One region of the Paenibacillus sp. BAC0078 genome, then DNA from elsewhere that is predicted to be linked to it. Evidence: riboswitches for the same ligand, from Rfam matches in the RefSeq annotation. Region 1 holds a riboswitch; the other holds the start of a gene.

Evidence for each region. Region 1 has a riboswitch for S-adenosylmethionine ahead of metA (homoserine O-acetyltransferase MetA). Riboswitches for the same ligand answer to the same signal wherever they lie in the genome.
Region 2: another riboswitch for S-adenosylmethionine. It lies ahead of ACX1DY_RS23430 (methionine ABC transporter ATP-binding protein); the one in region 1 lies ahead of metA (homoserine O-acetyltransferase MetA).

The regions. Positions count from the first base shown of each region.
Region 1 is NZ_JBTLRW010000006.1:327,559-335,650, reverse strand. It holds gene ACX1DY_RS14395 (bifunctional 2',3'-cyclic-nucleotide 2'-phosphodiesterase/3'-nucleotidase) at 1-168, opposite strand, end outside; gene mqnC (cyclic dehypoxanthinyl futalosine synthase) at 442-1,578, opposite strand; gene ACX1DY_RS14385 (aminotransferase class I/II-fold pyridoxal phosphate-dependent enzyme) at 1,726-2,895, opposite strand; gene metA (homoserine O-acetyltransferase MetA) at 2,941-3,870, opposite strand; SAM riboswitch class I at 3,958-4,094, opposite strand; gene corA (magnesium/cobalt transporter CorA) at 4,522-5,457, shown strand; gene ACX1DY_RS14370 (1-phosphofructokinase family hexose kinase) at 5,536-6,456, opposite strand; gene ACX1DY_RS14365 (HRDC domain-containing protein) at 6,528-7,547, opposite strand; gene ACX1DY_RS14360 (ROK family protein) at 7,792-8,092, opposite strand, start outside.
Region 2 is NZ_JBTLRW010000015.1:128,242-136,333, forward strand. It holds gene ACX1DY_RS23415 (COX15/CtaA family protein) at 1-198, shown strand, start outside; gene ACX1DY_RS23420 (UbiD family decarboxylase) at 257-1,978, shown strand; gene ACX1DY_RS23425 (Cthe_2314 family HEPN domain-containing protein) at 1,991-2,710, shown strand; SAM riboswitch class I at 2,822-2,963, shown strand; gene ACX1DY_RS23430 (methionine ABC transporter ATP-binding protein) at 3,064-4,080, shown strand; gene ACX1DY_RS23435 (methionine ABC transporter permease) at 4,080-4,748, shown strand; gene ACX1DY_RS23440 (MetQ/NlpA family ABC transporter substrate-binding protein) at 4,806-5,681, shown strand; gene ACX1DY_RS23445 (NifU family protein) at 5,880-6,128, opposite strand; gene ACX1DY_RS23450 (YuzB family protein) at 6,211-6,465, shown strand; gene ACX1DY_RS23455 (NAD(P)/FAD-dependent oxidoreductase) at 6,481-7,542, opposite strand; gene mqnE (aminofutalosine synthase MqnE) at 7,621-8,092, opposite strand, start outside.

The sequences.
Region 1 (8,092 bases):
CATCAAGCGAAGGTTAATCGTTCCAGGAGCAACTGTTTCAGCGCCAGCCGCCGCTGCCTTGTCCGCCCCCAGAATCGGTCCTGCAAAAACTCCGCCTAACACTTGTGCTGCCAGGACTGTGGTCGCCAATATTGAAGCTATCGGCTTGTTCCAACTTCTTTCTGCCATAAGTTAGATATTCCTCCCCATATATTTCTTAATGCTGACCGCAAAATTGTATCATACCCAAAATTAGTAATCTAGCAGAAACCATTAAATCTAATAAATAGTTGTGTAAAATATCATATTTCCCCCCGCAAATTTGGTTAGATCGCCCTGTATACTTTTACAAAAAACAAAAAACGTCCGCCCCTGACGATTTTCATAGAGAAATCATTCAAGGATGGACGCCGCAAAAAAATGTTACACATAACGTTATCAATAAATGGTATAACTCTCAGATTAGTTCTGCATTACAAAATCATTGTCAATCTTCGCGTTCGCATCGTCGAACACCCGCAGGATGTCGTAGCGAGTGTTGCGCTGCGCCGGGATTTTGCCTGCTTCGCGGATGAGTTGAAGAATCTGCTCGATATTAACCTTATGGGTTGCTCCCGCAGATGATACTACATTCTCTTCAATCATTGTACTGCCAAAGTCGTTGCACCCGTATTGCAGGGACAGCTTGCCGACCTCCGGCCCCATTGTTACCCAAGATGATTGGAAGTTCTTGATGTTGTCCAGCACCACCCGGCTGATTGCTACGGTCTTTAGGTACTCTTCCGGTGTCTGTCTGTCCAGCTTCAGGTTTGTATTATCCGGCTGGAAGGTCCAGGAGATAAATGCCAGGAAGCCTTCGGAGTCATACTTGTTCGCAATGCATTCATCCTGGGCTTCACGCACCCGCAGCAAATGAAGCGCCCGCTCCTCCATGCTCTCTCCAAGGCCAATTACCATTGTTGCTGTCGTATTCATGCCGATTTTGTGTGCGGTCTGCATGACGTCCATCCATTGCCGCCAGGAGCCTTTGAGACGGCTGATCTTGCGGCGGGTCCGGTCATCCAGAATCTCGGCGCCGCCGCCCGGAAGGGAATCGAGTCCTGCGGCGTGGATCTCACGGACAACCTGTTCCAGCGGCAGGCCGGATACCTCCACCATCTTCATAATCTCCGCAGGAGAGAAGGAATGCATTGTAATCTCCGGGAAACGCTGCTTAATGCCGCGCAGCAAATCCGTATAGTAGCTGAATGGCAGATTCGGATTGGTTCCGCCCTGCATCAGAATCTCCGTACCGTTCACGGCAATGGTCTCGGCGATTTTCTGATAAATGGCTTCATCGGGAAGAACATAACCTTCTTCAGAACCAGGTCTGCGGTAAAAGGCACAGAACCGGCAGTACACATCACATACATTGGTATAGTTAATATTGCGTCCAATGACGAAGGTAGCCATCGGGTCCGGGTGCCAGCGTTTCATAATAATATCAGCGGCAGCGCCCATTTTCTCAATTTCATTGCTTTCGAACAGCCGGATTGTGTCCTCCAACCCGAGACGTTCGCCTTTAAGCGTCTTATCCAGAATAAGATCTATAGCACTCATCGTTCGCGGCCTCCTTTTTAATGCTCGTTTCTTCATCGTATCACAATCAGGGCGGCTTGAAAAATCCTAATTTTAAAATAAAACAGCAGCGCACGGGATGGCGCTGCTGCCGAATCTGCTTATTTTCCGGCCATGCCTGGCCGATTACTATGCTTCCAGCTCAAGCCGTGCGGCTTCCAGCGCCTGGGCGAGATCTGCGATCAGATCATCCGCATGCTCGATGCCGACGGAGAAGCGCAGCAGGCGGTCGTCCACGCCAACCGCATCGCGGATCTCTACCGGAATATCGGCATGGGTCTGCACCGCGGGGTAGGTCATGAGCGACTCCACGCCGCCGAGGCTTTCGGCGAAAGCGATCAGCCGGATATGACGGAGCAGCGGCTCGACGTACCGGGCATCTTTTACCTTAAAGGAGAAGATTCCGGTGTTGCCTGAGGATTGGCGGTTCTGGATCTCATAACCCGGGTGGTCCGGCAGTCCGGGATGGAACACCTCAGCAATCGCCGGATGCCCCAGCAGATAATGGGCCAGCGCCAGCGCATTGCTCTCATGCCGCTCCATGCGCAGCGCCAGTGTCTTCATGCCCTTCATCAGCTGATAGCTGTCATTCGGCGCAAGCACAGCGCCCAGCGAGTTATGCAGTATGGCCATTTCCGCCGACAGCTCAGTGCCTTTGGTTACGATCAGGCCAGCGAGAACATCGTTATGACCGCCTAAGTATTTGGTCGCGCTATGGACGATAATATCCGCTCCCAGCTCCAGCGGCCGCTGGAAGAACGGTGTGAGCAGCGTATTATCTACAATCGTGAGCAGCCCGTGCCGGCTGGCCCACGTACATACTGCGGCGATATCCGTAATCATCATGAGCGGATTGGTCGGCGTTTCGATAAATACAGCCTTGGTGTTCGGACGCCGTGAAGCCTCCAGCCCGTCCAGATCATTCGTATCCACATAGGAAGCGCTGATGCCGTATTTGGAGAGAATCCGCTCCAGCAGACGGTAGGTTCCGCCGTACAGATCCAGCGACACCACCAGATGGTCGCCTTGTCCAAACAGAGCGAATACCGTAGTCAGCGCAGCCATCCCAGAACTGCAGGCAAAAGCGGCTTCCCCGGACTCCAGCTCCGCAGCCGCCTCTTCCAGCACCCAGCGGGTAGGGTTCTTCGTGCGGATGTAATCAAAGCCTGTGCTCTGTCCGAGCCTCGGGTGACGGAATGCCGTCGCATTGTATATCGGATAGTTAATCGCACCCGTCGCCGGGTCTTCCAGTGAACCAATCTGCGCTAGTCTGCTCTCAATTCTCAATTTCTCATCCATTGCTGTCGCCTCCTAAGTGTGTGTACACGAAAATTCCTTCTATATTTAGAATACTAAATAATCGGCCTGATCTATATCGTAAGGGGTCTCCTGGTATACATAGTAATTGAGCCAGTTAGAGAATAATAAGTTGGCATGGGCACGCCAGACAGCCGGCGGTGTGCGCTGCGGATCATCCTGAGGATAGTAATGCTTCGGAATCGCAATGTCCATTCCTTTGGCGATATCCCGGTCATACTCCCATTTTAACGAGAACGGATCATATTCGGAGTGTCCGGTCACGAAAATTTGCTTGCCGTCGAGCGTTGAAACCAGATACACACCAGCTTCCTCAGATTCGGCAAGGATCTGCAGCTCGGGATTCGCAAGAATGTCTTCACGCGAGACATCGGTATGGCGGGAATGCGGAACATGGAACACCTCGTCAAAACCGCGCAGCAGCTTAACGTTAGCCTGGTTCACTGTGTGCGAAAAAACACCAAAGCATTTCTGATCCAAATCAACCTTGCGTACACCATAGTGATGATACAGTCCGGCTTGGGCCGCCCAACAGATATGCATGGTCGAGGTCACATTTTGCTTGCTCCATTCAAAAATTTCTTTCAGCTCTTCCCAGTAGTTCACATCCTCGAATTCGAGTTGCTCTACAGGAGCGCCGGTAACGATCAGTCCGTCAAAGCGGCGGTCGCTGATTTCATCAAAGGTTTTATAAAAGCTCTTCAGATGCTCCGCCGAGGTGTTCTTGGAGGTGTGGGAGCTGGGATGCAGCAGCACAACATCCACCTGAAGCGGTGAATTCCCGACCAGGCGCAGGAGCTGCGTCTCCGTCGTTTCCTTGGTTGGCATCAAATTCAGGATCGCAATCCGCAGTGGACGGATATCCTGGTGGAAAGCCTGGCTTTCATCCATTACAAAAATATTTTCTCCGGACAAAACCTCTTTGGCCGGCAAGCTGTCGGGAATTTTAATTGGCATTGTTGTCTTCGCTCCTTCTGTTCATGTGAATATCAAAAAGACCCTTCTCCGGCGAGAAAGGTCATATATCTGCAGTCATATGCGCCTCTCTCATCTGCCAGAGAACTTCTGCCGGTCGGCCTGAGGCCTTCCATGCAAAGCTTCCGCAAGAATTAGCACCGTGCGTTAATACGCCGGTTGCCGGGTTTCATCGGGCTAGTCCCTCCACCTGCTCTTGATAAGATTTAGCTGTATTCAATTGAGAAAAAGTCACACAATCGTTGAATGCTTTTCTTAAAATTCACTTTAAATCATGAACCTCCTTTTCGTCAAGTCCATACAATGCTAAAGGGTCTCTGAAACCCCCGAGAATTTAGCTTGAAAGACCCAAACCCGGGCGTTATACTAGACAAGTGTTTCACACCCTATATGACGAAAAGAAGAGGTGAGAGAGGAATGGAAGGCGACCCGAGTTCGCAGTTGAACGTCCAGAACGAACAACCACACAGGATTAACATCAGCTTGCCGGCGGCGGGAGCGTCTCTTCTTCATGCCCTCGAACCGTCATTTGGCCTTATCCATTGATCGTACCACCGGCCAAGCTGATTTTTTTCCCTGTGCCTAAATTAGCACATCCCTGAAGAAGATCAGGGACAGAAGGAGTGGGATCAGATGAAAATCCGGCTGGTAAACGCAGGGGTTTTTACGCCTGTTGATGACATTGAAGAAACTTTGACCGCCCCCGCGGAAGGATTTTATTGGATTGATGCAGATGTAGAGGATCTGGAGCTGCTTCAGCCTTTGTACAATCTGCATGATCTGGCCGTGGAGGACTGCCTAAGTGAAGAGGATCAGCGTCCAAAGATTGAAATTTATGAAAGCCATTATTTTATTGTGGTGAACAGCATCCGTTTTGACGATGAGGAAATTTTCCTCCGTGCGCTCAACGTATTTTTGGGCAGAAATTTCATTATTACCGTCACCAAGCAAAAGATCAATGAGCTGCGCGTCCTGAAGCCCATTCTGTGGGAGCAGGAGGTCAGCGAGCCTGACCGTTTTCTGTATCTGCTGATCGACCTTGTCGTAGACAATTATTTCTCCGTCGGCGACCGGATCGAAGCGCGGATTGAGAAGCTGGAAGAGGACATTCTGATGCACACCAAGAAAACGCATCTTAGCGAAATCATCGGTCTGCGAAGTGAAATTCTCTGGCTCAAGAAAATGCTCGGACCGCAAAAGGAAGTTATCAATACGCTGAACAAAAAAGACCTTCGCCTGATCGACGACCAGTTGCAGAAGTATTTCAGCGATATTTATGAAAATGCGGTCAAGATCTCTGAAACATTCGAAACGTACCGCGATCTCATGGGCAACTTGCGCGAAGCCTATCAATCCAGTATCGCCAACCGCGCCAATGAAATCATGAGAGTATTTACGGCCATTACCACGATATTCATGCCGCTGACCGTCATTACCGGTATCTACGGTATGAACTTTGACAATATTCCTGAGACACATTCAAAATACGGCTATTATGGAGTAATCGGCGTCATGGTGACGCTCGGCTGCGGAATGCTGGTTATTTTCCGCAAGAAGGATTGGCTATGAACAATAAAGAACGAATAAGCAGGACGAAGGCTCCGGGTTACCGCAAGGTAAGGAAGCCTTCGTCTTTTTGGTATGCTGCTACTCCATGCGCTCGAACAATCGTTCCGTATCCTCGCGTTTGCACAGCTCCCGCTCCGGATTCATCACTGCTGCCGCTCCAGAGGCAATGCCGAACTGAACCGCCCTGCGGAGCGGCCACCCCCGTTCCAGACTGTAGACCAATCCGCCCACCAGACTGTCACCTGCTCCCACCACACTCAGCACAGGAACTTCAGGGGCCTGCAGATGCTCACAGCCTTCTTTGGTAATGAGCAGCGCTCCTTTGCCGCCCAAGGAAACAACGACCACTTCAGATCGCCCTTGCTCAATTAGCTCCAGCGCAGCCGCCCGTACCTCCTCATCACTGGAGATTTCACGCCCGGTCAGCTCTTCCAGCTCGCGCACGTTCGGCTTGAGCAGATAGACCCCCGCATTAGCAGCCAACTGCAGAGCTTCCCCCGAGGTGTCAACAATGACCCGGGCATTCCACTGCTTAGCAGCTTCTACCACCTGGCCATAAAAATCCGCAGGACAGCCCGGCGGCAGACTGCCGCTGGCAACAATAAGAGTTGGCGTCACTTTCAGCGACCTCAATTGGTCCAGACACTGCATCCAGTCGCCCTGGGCAAAATGCGGCCCCGGCATGTCGAACCGGAACTGCTGTCCGGTGGATTCCTCCACGACAATCAGATTTTCCCGGGTCTGTCCCGAAATCGGAATCTCCTGATGGCTCACGCCTTCCTGTTCGAGCATGTGATGCAGCAATTGTCCATGCAGTCCTCCCGATGCATACAACGCCAAGGACTCGCCACCTAATCTGTGGACCGCCCGCGACACATTTACTCCCCCGCCTCCCGGTTTATATGAGGCTTCCCGGCAGCGCAGCTTATTGTCAGGGACAACCCGCTGAATACTTGTACTGGCATCTACACTGGGATTAACCGTCAACGTTACGATCATAGGTACATCTCCTTTTTTGAGTGTATACACGTATGATACTGCATTGTGCTGTTTTTTCCTAAAAATGCTATCTACAGATTCGCCGCAATCTGTAACTGGATCGCCTGCTCCCGCCGGTAACGGATGCGGATTAACCGCAGGCGCTCATAGTAGATATCCAGTCCTTCTGCGGGCGAGAACGCTTCGCCATAGGCTTTGTAAAGCGCGGGCTTCAGAAAGGTATCGCCTATAAGCTCAAAAGCTGTCCAGATGTTATCTTGCTCGCTGAGGGGTACATTACCCAGCTCATAGGCAATAAGCTTCTCCACGGAGTAGCCGTCTTTCTCCAGTTCCTCTACGCCCTCAAGCACTTCACGGCGGCTTATACCGCTCAGCGCCTTAAGCTGCTCTATGCCCAGACCCTCCTCAATTCCCTGCAGCAGCGTTCTCCGCAGACGCATACGCTCAAGCTGCTTCTTGTATTTAATTTCTTTCTGCTTATATTGCCAGGATACAAAGCTGTCCTCATCTACGGCTGCATGCACCCAGTTCAGCGGATAGTTATGCTCCCGTTGAACTGTTGAGGTAATATTCAGCCAATCCTCGCCATATTGCGAGACTTTGCCCTCACCGACACCGGGAATTTGCAGCAGCTCCTCCGGCGTGCGGGGAAGAAAGGCGCTGAGCATGCGCAGCAGGCGGTTGCTGGCCAGAATGTAAGGCGCCTTACGTTCACTTGAAGCCTTGCCCCGCCGCCAGGCGCACAGCTCGTCATAGACAACTTCATTGCCAAAGTGCTCACTGTAGTATTGAAGCTTGAGCTGCTCCTGGCTCCGGCTGCCGGACGAGCCTTCTTCTTCATGAAACACACCATCAATCAGGGGTCTGTAGCCATCCCCCATCTTCACAGCCAGCTCATGCCGGTATACGCATAGTAACTCATTCCAGGAGCTGCCTTCATACCATAAGCTGTCTCCCCTTTCCTCAGTACCGGAGAAATCGCGCCAGCCCAGACGCCAAGTCCCCTCATCTTCCCCAATCCATAGCTGGGCAAATACCTCCTGGTCCGCCCCGGATATTCTGGACAATCGGTTCATAAATACAATCTGCATCCCAATCCCTACCTTCCTTGTCTTACAGCATGCATAATCCTTGCGCTAACCGGAGTTTCCTGCTTCCCGTGCGCTCCAACTGCTCAGGTGCTGTACAGCGTGAAACATCCGTATATTGGCACAAAAAAAGCACCTCTTCCACGAATTCGTGAAAGAGGTGCTTCCTCTTAAATGCTATACTGTTAATGCTTACAATACCATATATTGAGAAACAGTCAATCTCTTTTTATCCAGACACGGATTACTACCGGCCCAGGGCTAGCTTCGCGAGTCCAATTGCACCGGATAGTCCGGCGTTGTCGCCAAGCTGCGGCGGAACGATGTAGCTCCCGATGGCTTCATTGAGCGCAGGATGCTGCACATAGCCGCCCAGCAGCTCTTGAAGCTTGGCGTGAACAGCTGGGAAAAGCTGACTCTGCTTCATCACGCCGCCCCCCATTACAATCTTCTGCGGCGAGAGAATGAGCACATAATTCATCAGCGCATGGGCCAAATAATGGGCTTCCATCGCCCAGGCCGGATGATCTGCAGCGAGTTCACCGGCT
Region 2 (8,092 bases), on a different contig from region 1:
GAGCTGAGAGCTCTGGGCGTTGCCGCAGTTACACTGTGTCTGCTTCAGGTGGTCAGCGGTGCGGCTGTAGTCTACACACTGGGTAATGAACGGCTGTACATATTTGCGGCCATTGCTCATATTCTGCTGATTGCGGGATTGTTCGGCGTGTTATGCTACATGAGTGTGCTCGTATGGCAGCTTCGAAGAGAGAAATAATAATAAAACGCTCAGCAAACCATGAGGGATAGAGCCTTGTTTGAGGAGGAACGATAAAGTGGGATACGCAAATTTGCGCGGGTGGATTGAGCAGCTTCGCAAGGACAAGGATCTGGCTGTGATTGAAACACCGGTGGACCCTTATCTGGAGCTGGCGGAGATTCACCGGCGCATCGTACAGGAGGAAGGGCCGGCCCTGCTCTTCACAAATGTAAAAGGAACCCCCTTTCCGGTGGCTACGAATCTGTTCGGTACGGTCCGCAGAGCCAATGAGGCGTTCGGGACCCGTCCGGAGCAGCTAATGAAAACGATGTTGGACGCGGCAGAATCGCTGCTGCCGCCTACAACCTCCGGAATATGGAAGGAAAAAGGGCTGATTTTTGATCTGCTGAAGGTCGGGACCCGGAATGTGCCGCAGGGCGAAGCACCTGTGCTCGGAGTCTGCCGCAGTACTGATTCTCTTAAAGAAATACCGCGAATTACTAGCTGGCAGGAAGACGGAGGTCCATACATCACCCTGCCGCTTGTCTATACGGAGAGCATTACTCACCCCAAAGATCATAACCTCGGAATGTACCGTATCCAGGTTTATGATGACAGCACGACAGGGATACATTGGCAAAATCATAAGGGTGGCAGCTTTCATTACCGGGAGGCTGAGCTTCTCGGCGAGACGCTGCCGGTTTCGGTGTTTCTCGGCGGTCCTCCCGCCTTGATTGCTGCGGCAGCAGCTCCGATGCCGGAGCGTATGCCGGAGCTGCTGCTGGCCTCGCTCATCTTGGGCGGGCGGCTGCCGATGGTCAAAGACCCGATGGGCGGGCATCGTATTCCTGCCGAAGCCGAATTTGCCATCCGCGGGCGGGTTGCCCCGCAGGAGCGGCGTCCGGAAGGCCCATTTGGCGAACACTATGGCTATTATTCCAAGCAGAGTGATTATCCGGTTATGCATGTGCAGCGCATTTGGCACCGCAAGGATGCAATCTATCCGGCAACCGTTACCGGGAAGCTACGCCAGGAGGATTATTATCTCAGGGAATACATACAGAGGCTGCTGTCTCCCGTCTACCCGCTGCTGATGCCTTCAGTCAAAGCGCTGTGGGAGTATTCGGAATGCGGCCCGCATTCATTGGCAGCTGCTGTTGTGCGTGAAAGCTACCCAAGGGAAGGGATGGTTTCAGCTTTCCGTATTCTCGGGGAAGGCCAGCTCTCCTTGAGCAAATTTTTGCTGCTGACGGATGAGCCGGTTGAGCTTACGGATTTCCCGAAGCTGCTGGAAACCGTGCTGGAACGTTTCAACCCGGCAGTTGATCTGCATGTGTTCGGCGGCAGCAGAGGCGTTATGCTTGGAATTGGCCACCCGCTGCGTGACCTCCCGTATTCTTACACAGAAGGGCTGATTCCCGGAATCAATGAGGCAATTCCTTACTGCGGAGGATGCCTGGCCGTTTCCGGTGCATCCTATGAAGAAGACCCGGAGCTATCTTCCCGTCTGGTGGCTGCACTGCGGGAGCGGGAAACAGCCTGGCCGCTTGTCATTTTGACAGACAACGCCAAGGATGCGGTGCTCACACAGACTTCTTTCCTGTGGACGGTGTTCACAAGGCTTGATCCGGCCAGCGATATCTATGCCGAGTCTGAGGTCAGACAGCATCAGATTGGCTACAAGCTGCCTATCGTCATAGATGCCCGGATGAAGCCGGGGTATCCGCATGAGCTGGTTCCTTGCGAGGATATTGTCAAGCAGGTTGACCGCAACTGGAAGATGTATTTCCCACAATGAGGAGGATGCAGTATGCTGCGAATTTTACTGGGAGAACCGCCCCGCGAGAACAGCGGTGTGCTGGCCGAGGCCATAGATCATATGGCGAAGTTCGCGTCCATGCTGCGCAAGGAAATGAATTCGCATGAGGACCGTGACCATGAATTCCGCAAGCTGGAGATATGGACGCGCGGGCTGATCTCATCGCTTGATGAGCTGGAGCAGAGCTGGTTCGCAGCCGCTTTTTTCCGGAAATCGGTTGTAGCCGGTTATATGGATGATATGTCGCCCAAGGAGCAGGGCGAATATTCGCGTTATGTCTATTTTTATAAAAATGGCTTCATCCGTGTCTTCTCGCTTCTGGACAAGCTGGGCACGGTGCTGAACAGTCTGTACGATCTGGATACCAGCAAAGTAAAGGTTCATTTCTCCTATTTCACCGTACTGCGCCAGTTTCGGGTGCATGAGGAGCATGCGGCGCTCGCTGACGAACTGGAGAGGATCAAGAGCTCTTACCGGGAGCCGCTGGAGAATCTGCGCAAGCGCCGCAATGCCGAAATCCACTATATGAATTCTGAAATGCAGGATGATCTGTGGCAGCGCCATCAGGGCTTGCACGACAAAATTCATCTGGAGGATCTGGACAGCCATCTGGAGGATCTGAAGCAGTGCCTGGAAATGGTCTGTATCACCTTGGGGGCATCCTTCAGGTACAGCATTAAGCAGTGGCATAAGCTCCCCCGCAAACCATAAGCTAGAGCCTCTTGAGCAGTTAAAAGTTCCCTTTGACAAAAAACCTGAAACTTACTATACTTAGGCAAGCATTAGCATCTTACATGCTGCGGCAACTAATTTCATATCATAATCTTATCGAGAGCGGCGGAGGGATAGGCCCGATGAAGCCCGGCAACCGATTTGCATGGAACGGGGAAGTTGTGTTCTATTCAAGTGTCATGGTGCTAATTCCTACAATGCCGCGTGGTTTGCGGTCGTTGGCAGATGAGAAGGCATGGTTAATATAAACTCAAGGCCTCTTGCGATCTGCAATGATCGTTAAGAGGTTTTTTTAGCATTTGCGAGCAAGACAATGAAGGAGGGCAATAAGCTTGATAGAGCTGAAAGGTTTGACCAAAATGTACGGCAAAGGCAGTAAAGAAGTAGCGGCGCTCTCCGGGCTCAACCTGTCGATTAAAAAGGGTGAGATTTTTGGCGTGATCGGCCACTCCGGGGCTGGCAAAAGCACGCTGATCCGCTGCATTAACCTGCTTGAACGTCCGACGCAAGGCGAGGTCTGGGTGGACGGAGTGGAGTTAACAGCACTTTCCCAGAGGCAGTTACAGGAGCAGCGGCGCAAGATCGGAATGATATTCCAGCATTTTAATCTGCTGTCTTCCGCGACAGTGTACGACAACATAGCTTTTCCGCTACGGCTGATCGGTACTCCCAAAGCAGAGATTGAGAGCAAGGTTAAGGATCTGCTGGCCTTGGTGGGACTCGAAGAGCACCGCAACAAATATCCTGCCCAGCTATCCGGCGGACAAAAGCAGCGGGTAGGCGTAGCCCGGGCTTTGGCCAGCGACCCTGATGTGCTGCTCTGCGATGAAGCGACTTCAGCGCTTGATCCGCAGACGACGGATTCCATTCTGCGCCTGCTGCTCGACATTAACCGGAAGTTTCATCTGACCATCGTGCTGATCACTCATGAAATGCATGTCATTCAGACTATTTGTGACCGGGTTGCCGTTATTCACGGCGGAGGGATTGTTGAACAGGGAAATGTGGCACAGGTATTCCTGAAGCCGCAGCATGAAGTGACGAAGGAGTTCATCGGCAGCGAAACCCAGCAGGACGGTCCGCTTCGGGCCGCGCTTAACGCGGTGCAAGGAGAATACACTCAGGCGGTTAAAATCACTTTTCTCGGCCCCAAAACCTACGGGTCCACCTTATCCCAAGTTGCCCGCGGCACTGGAGTTAACTTTGCCATCCTGCAAGGAACCATCTCGACGCTTAAGGATGTACCTTACGGCCAGCTCATTGTCCGCTTTGAAGGCTCCTCACAAGCCGTAGAAGCGACACTTGCCGAGCTTGCGGCGCAAGGACTTGATGTGGAGGTGCTTGTATGATGGGGGGCCTGAATTTTAGCGGTATCAACTGGACAGAAATAATGGATGAAACCGTAGCCACACTTCGAATGTTAGCTTATTCCGGAATCTTCACAATTATTCTTGGTTTACCACTCGGAATTGTGTTATATTTATGGGGGAGATCAAATAACGGTATTCTCAGAGTTGTTTACTCGGTATTATCATTTATCGTGAACATCCTGCGTTCCGTGCCTTTTATCATCCTGATGGTCGCCTTAATTCCTGTAAGCAAATCAATTATGGGAACTTCGATTGGCGTACTGGGAACTATTCCGGCGCTTGTGATTGGTGCGGCTCCGTTTTTTGCCAGACTGGTAGAGACAGCACTGCGTGAAGTTGACCGGGGGGTAATCGAAGCGGCGCAAGGGATGGGAGCTTCCACGAACCAGATCGTATGGCGTGTTCTTCTGCCTGAAGCCCGTCCAGGTTTGCTTGCCGGAGTGACTATTACCATTGTTACCTTGGTTTCTTACACAGCAATGTCTGGGATGATTGGCGGCGGAGGTCTGGGAGACCTGGCGATCCGCTACGGTTATTACCGCTACGAGAAGGAAGTCATGATTATCTCTGTAGTGCTGATGGTCATCCTGGTACAGCTTCTGCAAATGGCCGGCGACAGGCTGGTTCAGCATTTTACCCGGAAATAAGGTACAACCATATAGCCTTATTCATACAAACTAATGATTAGAGGGGGAGATTTACAGATGAAAAAAGTACTGCTTACATTGTTCAGCTTGACCTTGGTATTGGTGCTGGCTGCTTGCGGTAATAACAATACCAAGAATGCAGCTAACTCTGCTGCCACGAATGCCCCGGCTGCTGATGCTTCTGCAGAGCCGACAACCGAACCGTCTGCTGAGCCGGTAACCCTGGTAGTTGGCGCATCTCCTAAGCCGCATGCCGAAATTCTGAAGGCCATTGCTCCGCTGCTGGAAAAGCAAGGCATTAAACTGGAAATCAAGGAATTCACCGATTACATCCTGCCGAACACCCAGCTTGCCGAGAAGTCGCTTGACGCTAACTTCTTCCAGCACAAGCCTTACCTGGATGACCAGAATCAAAAGAACGGTACAGACCTGGTATCCGTAGCTGCAGTTCACGTAGAACCATTCGGAGCTTATTCCAAAAAAATCAAATCCATCGACGAGCTGGCTGACGGTGCAAAGGTAGCCATTCCGAACGATCCTACCAACGGTGGACGTGCACTGATCCTGCTGGCCAAGAACGGCCTGATCAAGCTGAAGGATGATACCAATATCACTTCGACTACCGCTGATATTACCGAAAACAAAAAGAATTTGAAAATTATTGAGCTGGAAGCCGCTATGCTTCCGCGCCAATTGGATGAAGTGGATCTTGCGCTGATCAACACCAACTATGCGCTGGAAGCTGGACTTGTTCCAACCAAGGATGCTTTGTTCATCGAAGGTGGAGATTCTCCGTATGCCAACCTGCTGGTGGCACGTCCAGATAACAAGGACTCCGACGCCATCAAGAAGCTGGCCGCCGCTCTGACTTCCCCGGAAGCCAAAGCCTTCATTGAAAAAGAATACCAAGGCTCGATCATCCCGGCATTCTAAACTGCTGATCCAGCCTGATTCATGCAGCGACACAGTAAACCCCGCATAGCCTTAGGCTTGCGGGGTTTTGTATGTGGAGCCGGGTTGTCCCTAGTTGTGAAGTTCGCTATAATTATTGCGTGAAGTTCATATATGTATATAATTTAAAAAAATCCCGCTCTCTTCAGAAGAAGAGAACAGGATCGTTATAAAACGGGATTAGAATACTTGAACAACTTCTTCTACGCCTTCAACTTCTTCAAAGAGGGCGCGTTCGATCCCGGCTTTAAGCGTGATCGTGGAGCTTGGGCAACTGCCGCAGGCACCCATAAGCTTCAACTTAACAATGCCGTCTTCCACATCGACCAGTTCCACGTCGCCGCCATCGCGTTGCAGGAACGGACGAAGCTTATCAAGCACTTCCAGTACTTCATCATACATGACGGTGCTTTGTGCATTCTCACTCATTTCTCAATCACTCCTTTCGTATGCTTATTATAGTACAAAAATTTAAAAAATAAAATGGTTCGTACAGAATAAGGAGAACAACATGAGACCACTTATTGAATTTTGTGCCAGCAATCTCAGTAATGGCACAGAGCAACTCAAAATCAAACTTGAACAAAATCCCGAATACGACGTGATCGAATACGGATGTCTGAATAATTGCGGCCAATGCTACCTGCAGCCGTTCGCTATGCTTGACGGCGAGATCATTGAGGCCGAAACTCCTGAAGAGCTTGAAGCGGCCATTGAGGCCGCAATTAAGGAGCAGGAGGCCTGGGACAATCTGGAGATTGACTAGCCTCCCGCGCTAACCCTAGCCGAAATGGCGCTTGGACATCCAGAGCACGCCGCTCTTCAGCAGCCGGGGAACCCGCCCCATGACAGACCGGCGGCCCATCAGGCCAAAGCCGGCATGTTTGCCGAGGGAGCCGAGAGTTCCTTTCAGCTTGATTTTGTGCAGCTTGGGCGTCTCGTTGCGCCACAACGCTTGAATAATATTCGCCACCTGTTCACCCTGCGCTCCCGCAGCTTGCGCACTTGGCGCAAAAGGCAGGCTGGCGCAGTCGCCAATGACGTAAACCTCCGGATAATCCGTCACATTGTAATATTGGCCCACAATAATCCGTCCGCCCCGGTCCTTCGGGAGCTCAAGCTGCTGCACCACCTTTACCGGCTGGATGCCTCCGGTCCATACCGTCACATCCGCAGGGATAGCCTGGGTGCCATTGAAGATGGCATCCTTTTCGACGTGGGATACGGAGATTTGTCCCAGCGTTTCGACATGGTGCACTTTGAACCAGTCCTCTACATACTGAGACAGCTTCGCCGGAAAAGAGGACAGCACCCGCTCCCCCCGGTCCAGAATGGAGATATTCAGATCCGGGCGGCTCTCCCGCAGCTCGGCGGCGATTTCCACTCCACTTAATCCTCCACCTACAATATTGACACTTCCGTACGGCTTCACATCGTTCAGCCGGCGGTACGTTTCGCGTGTTCCCGAGAAGCTCTGGATGCTGCAGGTATGCTCCTCTGCGCCCGGAATATTATGATAGTTATCGGTGCACCCCAGGGCAATCGCCAGGATATCATAGGATACCAGCTCCCCGGTCTCCAGAAATACCAGCCGGCTCTCCAGATCAATGGAGCCAATTTCACCGTAACGCACAGTCAGCCGGGGATGAACCGGGAACTGGATACGCAGATGATAGTCGGTAACCGTACCTGCTGCAAGCGCATAATATTCCGTCTTTATCCCCTGGTAAGGCATCCGGTCAATTAAAACAATCTCTACATCATGGGGAAGATGACTGCCCAGCAATTCCTGAATGAGGGCAAGTCCGCCGTAGCCGCCGCCCAGAACTAGTAATGTTCGCATGATATTTTCCTTTCGAATGAGGACATTAGTAATGGCATTGCAGCAGTTACCGGATGGACACCGGCTTGCAGTTTACAGTTATTCGTATACTTTGATTTCGTTATAAAATGTATCCCGTTCAACCGGAATCCGTCCTGCGCCCTTCACGAGCCAGATCAGCTCCTCGCGTGTCAATCCTTCTGGAGTTAACGCTCCGGCAGCATGGCTAATGCGTTCCTTCAGAATCGTTCCATGCACATCGGAGGCTCCGAAGCTGAGGGCAACCTGGGTCAATTGTGCGCCAATATTAATGAAGTAAGCCTTAATATGGTCGAAGTTATCCAGCATTAACCGGCTGACCGCAATCGTCTTGAGATCCTCATATGCGGAGTTGCGGCGCATGATTCCGGCATTTTTATTCTTCGGCTGCATCGACAGCGGGATAAATACCATGAAGCCGTTCGTTTCGTCCTGCAGATCACGGATTTGCAGCATATGGCGCACACGGTCCTCACGGGATTCGATAGAGCCGTACAGCATAGTGGTATGTGTTTTCATCCCGAGCTTGTGC